2 linked regions of the Flocculibacter collagenilyticus genome follow. The protein of the gene in region 1 binds, or shares a complex with, the protein of each later gene. Links are inferred from orthologs where the notes say so. Each region holds a gene or a part of one and is shown on either strand. Other genes may lie near its edges.

What was found. The genes of interacting proteins can lie anywhere in the genome.
Region 2: the proteins of moaD (region 1) and moaE are in contact, whole or in part, in a crystal structure (PDB 1FMA), measured with the Escherichia coli proteins. The link is inferred for Flocculibacter collagenilyticus from one-to-one orthologs.

Annotation. Positions count from the first base shown.
Region 1 is NZ_CP059888.1:3,844,583-3,847,502, reverse strand. Bases 38-2,880 are described here. They hold moaD (molybdopterin converting factor subunit 1), read left to right. Parts: upstream 38-1,256; coding sequence 1,257-1,505; downstream 1,506-2,880. Other genes in these bases: HUU81_RS16800 (membrane dipeptidase), read left to right, coding at 1,908-2,880; moaA (GTP 3',8-cyclase MoaA), read left to right, coding at 239-1,210; HUU81_RS16815 (ATP-binding cassette domain-containing protein), read left to right, coding at 38-99. Outside these bases: more of HUU81_RS16815, read left to right, coding at 1-37; more of HUU81_RS16800, read left to right, coding at 2,881-2,920. UniProt on the Escherichia coli protein: Involved in sulfur transfer in the conversion of molybdopterin precursor Z to molybdopterin.
Region 2 is NZ_CP059888.1:3,261,178-3,264,021, reverse strand. Bases 3-2,769 are described here. They hold moaE (molybdopterin synthase catalytic subunit MoaE), read left to right. Parts: upstream 3-1,046; coding sequence 1,047-1,493; downstream 1,494-2,769. Other genes in these bases: moeA (molybdopterin molybdotransferase MoeA), read right to left, coding at 1,521-2,769; moaC (cyclic pyranopterin monophosphate synthase MoaC), read left to right, coding at 518-997; moaB (molybdenum cofactor biosynthesis protein B), read left to right, coding at 3-505. In the rest of the region: more of moaB, read left to right, coding at 1-2; more of moeA, read right to left, coding at 2,770-2,780. UniProt on the Escherichia coli protein: Converts molybdopterin precursor Z to molybdopterin. This requires the incorporation of two sulfur atoms into precursor Z to generate a dithiolene group. The sulfur is provided by MoaD.

The DNA of each region.
Region 1 (2,920 bases):
GATCAGCAAGCGGTGCTTGCTGAAATTTCTTTGATGTCAGCCGAGTCGTTGGCTTTATCAGTAGGTGATATTATTTATTTGCAGTTTAAAGCAATATAAATTGGCTATTGAGTGTCTATTGTTTAAGAGCAAAATTAACACATTAACAATGTGTAAAAAGTATGAGACGCTAACTCATCAGATCTAAAGGATGAATAATTTGACGAACAATGGGCAGCACAGTGTTACAGACAAGACTTTGTTAACAGATAATTTTGGTCGGCAGTTTCAATACTTACGCTTGTCGATCACGGATGCTTGCAACTTTCGTTGTCAATATTGCTTACCAAACGGCTACCATGCAGAGCATGATAGACAATTCCTTAGTTTGAACGAAATAGACACACTGATAACCGCTTTTGCGCGATTAGGTATGCGCAAAGTTCGCATTACGGGTGGCGAGCCCGGCTTGCGCAAAGATCTTCCTGATATTATTTCACTGTGCCGCAGTACGGCAGGCATTGAGCAAATCGCGTTAACCACCAATGGCTTTAATTTAGAAAAAAACATTCAACACTGGGCTGATGCAGGCTTAACCGCATTGAATGTAAGCGCTGACAGTTTAGATACGCAGTTATTCGCTAGTTTAACTGGGCAGGCAAAATTACAGACCATACTGCGGGGTATCGCCAAAGCAGAACAGTCGGGTATCAAAAATATTAAATTGAATGCGGTGTTGCTTAAACATTTTAACGGACAACAATTAGACGAATATTTAGCGTGGATCAAGCAGCGCAATCTTGCCATTCGGTTTATTGAACTAATGGAAGTAGGCAGCAATAAAACGTTTTTTAATAAGCAGCATATTTCGGGTGAGGTGATTAAAGGCAAACTGCTAGATCAAGGTTGGTTTGCCATGCCTCGTGCGCCTTTGGCCGGCCCGGCACAAGAGTTTTCACATCCAGATTATCAAGGCAGAGTTGGCTTAATTATGCCGTATAGCAAAGATTTTTGTCAGAACTGCAACCGATTACGTATGTCAGCAATGGGGAAATTACATTTATGTTTATTTTCAGAGCAAGGTATCAATATACGGCCTTGGTTAACTGCTGGTGATGTAAAAGGAACTTGTGAGGCGGTGAGGCAAGCGCTAACAGATAAATCGGCATCGCACAGTTTGCACTTACATCAAACTGGTGCAACAAAACATTTAGCCATGATTGGCGGGTAGTAACACTTAAGAGTATTTAGGTAATAAACGAATAAGTAGAGATTGCATGATTAACATTCTATTTTTTGGTCAACTGAAAGAGCGTTTACAGTGTGGTCAATTACAGTTTGAATTAACGCAAAGTATAACGGTCGCGCAGCTAAAACAGCAGTTACAACGCCGCGGTGAACAATGGCAATTATATTTGGCTGAAGAGAATGTACTATGCGCACTTAACCACACTATGGTCGCTAACTCTGCGTCAGTAAAAACGGGCGATGAAGTGGCATTTTTCCCACCTGTTACGGGAGGATAATTTAAGCTTGTTAAACGATTAAATAGTCATTCACACGATTTAGCCCGTGTGAACAGTGTTAACTTCCTGTTTTATCTAGTTTCTGTTAAATAACTTCATAATAATTATTTAGTTATGCCTGTATATTGTTCAATTTATTCATTTTTTGTATATCAATAATAAAAATATGGTTTATAACATACTGCTAACAATGATTAAGGTGTATACTTCAATAAATTTACTTTGCTACTTTATGTTCGCTTCAACACATGTAAATAAGTCGAGTTGTTAGTTATTTCACATCTTTAAGTATTGAGTTTCTAGTTCAGCTACGCATCCCATTACACAGTAAGTGAAAAGCGAAGATAAGCGATAAATTAGAAGATAAGATGAACGAATTAACAAAATCAAATGGACTTTATCATGGCGGATAGCATTAAACCCCCTTTACCCAATATTAGTCGACGCCACTTTATTAAATCCGCCAGTGTGGCAACCGCAGCATTAGCCACTACGCCATTGATGGCAGCCACATTTGGTAATGTGGCTAGCGAGAATAACGCGACAAATACCGCTCAGCCCAGTATGACAATGAAGCAACTGGCTGAAAAAATGGAACATCGTCACTGGCCAAAATATAACGATGTCACCGTGGTTGATGCACTTAGCTTGACCTTTGACCTTAGTAAAAACCAATTTAACGAAACGACCCTTAGTCAAATAGCAAATAGTGGTGTATCTGCAATTCACGCTACCGTTACATATCCCGGCGCAAACTTTGAAAAAACCGTTGCCAGCATCGCAAAAATTAAGAAGCTGATTCGCGATCATCACCATGTATTCTGTGAAGCAAACAGCATCGAAGAGATTGAAAAGGCTAAGCATTGTGGAAAAGTGGCAGTTATCATGGGGTTCCAGTCAGCAGAAATGCTGGTGGATAGTCACAATGAGGTTAAGTTTGAACGTATCCCGTTATTTTCAAATTTAGGCATTCGCGTCATGCAGCTAACCTATAACCGTCGCAGTCCATTTGGCGATGGTAGCTTAGTGAATATTTCTCGTGGGATCACCAAGCTAGGTGTACAAGCGATTGAAGTTATGGAAGATAGCAATGTATTGGTAGACTTAAGCCATGCCTCTAAAAAAACCATTCAAACTAGCATAAAGCACTGTAAAAAGCCGATAGCCATTACACATACTGGCTGTAGTTCAATTTATTGTCACCCTAGAAATACAGACGATGAAGAGTTACGGGCTGTTGCAAAATGTGGTGGTGTTGTAGGTATTTATGCCATGCCATTCTTGGCAGGCGGTACCGCACCGATTACAGCTGATAACTTTATACAGCATATTGATCATGCGATTAACGTGTGTGGCGAAGATCATGTCGGTATTGGTACCGATCAAAGCTTAATTCCTGTGGTAGACGATCAGCA
Region 2 (2,844 bases), 580 kb from region 1 along the record:
TACCTCGTTACACGTAGCGGTTTTAACAGTGTCAGACACGCGGGATGAAGCAACTGACACATCGGGGGCATTTTTAGTGAAAGCGGTTGAGCAGGCAGGCCACGTCTTGGCTGAAAAGCTGATTATAAAAGATGATCTTTATCAAATGCGCGCGGTGGTATCTAATTGGATTGCCTCTAAAAATATACATGCTGTTTTGATCACAGGCGGAACGGGGTTTACTCAGCGCGATATTACGCCTGAAGCCATCACTCCGTTGTTAGATAGAAAAGTAGACGGCTTTGGCGAATTATTTAGGCATATTTCTTACACTGAAATTGGTGCGTCTACCGTTCAGTCAAGAGCGCTTGCAGGATTAGCCAATGGCACGATTATTTTTTGTATGCCTGGTTCTACAGGTGCCTGTAAAACGGCATGGTCCATTATTGAATCGCAAATTGACTCGTCTCATCGTCCTTGTAACTTTGTTCCCCACTTAAAAATAGACACCAGTAACGAGGCATAAAAGGTTAATTTAATGACAACATTAACGCACGTTGATCAATCTGGCGCAGCCAATATGGTCGATGTAACAGACAAAGCAGTGACAATTAGAACCGCAATCGCAGAAGGTTATATTTCAATGTCGCCCGCAACCATTGAAGAAGTGATTAACCATAAAAATAAGAAAGGTGATGTGATCACCACTGCGAAAATTGCTGGTATTCAAGCGGCAAAAAAATGTGCCGACTTAATACCGTTGTGCCATCCCTTAGCATTGTCTAAAGTGGATGTGGACTTTGATGTTCAGCCAAATGCTCAGCAAATAAGAGTACAAGCACTATGTAAGTTAGCAGGCAAAACTGGGGTAGAAATGGAAGCCCTTACCGCAGTAAGCGTTGCACTACTTACCTTATTTGACATGTGTAAAGCTTCTGATCCAGAAATGTGCATTCATGGCATCCGCGTAATTGAAAAAACCGGTGGAAAAACAGGCCACTGGCGTCATTCTGTGTAATTTAAAGAGTTGGTATTTAGCAGCAAGCGCTGAGAAGGAATAGGTAAATATGATTTCAGTACAGCAGCAAGACTTTAATTTTTCTGACGAATATCACAAGCTAATGCAAAACAATACAACTGACGGCGCGGTAGTGTGTTTTGTTGGCTTGGTAAGAGATTTTAATCAAGGAAATAGAGTAGAAAGCTTGCTGATAGAGCATTACCCCGCAATGACAGAAAAAGCGTTATCTGAAATTGTATTAACCGCTAAAAAAAAGTGGTCGTTGGGTAAAGTAAAGGTAATTCATCGTTTTGGCGAATTAGCACTAGGTGAACAAATAGTATTTGTGGGTGTGACGAGCCAGCATCGTGAGTCAGCGTTTGAAGCAAATCAATTTATTATGGACTACCTTAAAAATAGGGCGCCATTTTGGAAAAAAGAATTAACCAGCCATGGCGAGCGCTGGGTAGACGCAGAAGCTAAAGACAAACAAGCTGAATTAAAGTGGGAATAATTCCGCTTGTTTCCGACCCTGCAATGTTTAACCGATAATATGATCAAATAATTGAACCTGTACTACATCGCCTTTTTCATGTCCTGCATTTTCTTGTGCTAACACAATGTAACAGTTGGCGTATGACAGTGATGATAATATTCCCGAACCTTGTCCTGCGAGCGGCGTAACTTGTAGCTGACCTTGGCTATTTACCGACGCAATACCGCGCTGAAAGTCCATCCTGCCTGGTCTTTTTTTAATTTTATCTAACGTAATGGCGCTGATCGTTATTTTTACTGGTTGAGCAGTGCCCGACATGGCGTGAATGGCTGGAATAGCAAGTTGATGCAAGGTAACCGCCGCAGACACAGGATTGCCCGGTAAACCAAAAAATACACTATTTGGTAGTTCGCCAAATGCAAAGGGGTTGCCCGGTTTCATGGCGACTTTCCAAAAGTTAATATTGCCTAACTCGCTTAACACGTCTTTAATGTAATCAGCATCGCCAACTGACACACCACCCGAACTGATTACTACGTCGGCTTGTTCATTTGCGGTTAAAAAGGCGTTTTTAATCGCTGTTTTATCGTCGGCAATTATTCCCATAGGGATTACGTCAGCTCCCATACGGGTTAGCATTGCCATAATCACTTGGCTATTACTTTCGTAAATATCACCTTGTTGTAGTGGTTCGCCAGCTAGCCTTAACTCGTCACCAGTAGAAAATACAGCAACTTTCACTTTTCGATAAACCGTTACGTGGGCTAAACCCAATGAAGCCAATAAACCAATATCAACCGCTTTTAATTGGTGGCCTTGTTCAAACACCACCTGATTACGTTTAATATTTTCCCCTGCAAAGCGAATGTTATTATTTAGCTTAGCGGCGTGAGTAAGCGTAATGGTTGAGCCAATCGTATTACTTATGTTGGCTACGTTTTCTTGCATTACTACGGTATTTGCCGTTTCTGGTACTACGGCGCCAGTCATAATACGAATACACTCTCCGTGCTTTAATTCGCCTGTAAATGGTTGACCCGCTAAAGCCACGCCTGCTAGCTTAAAATCAGTCAATTGCCGTTCGTTAGAATGTAAGTGGTCATCGCGAAGTGCGTACCCGTCCATACTTGCATTATTAAAAGCAGGTACATTAATGGGCGAGTAAATTGCATCTGATAATACCCGCTTATCTGCTTCTTCAACGGTAATTAATTCGGTATCCGTTATTCTAGGAACAGCATTTAATAACTTTGTTAATGCTTGATTGAACGGCATTAAATCAGAACCTGTAAAGCAATCTGCCATGTTTATTCCTTCTAAATAAGCTTGCCATAAATAAAGTCTTTTAAAGTAAATTAGAGTAAAGTGT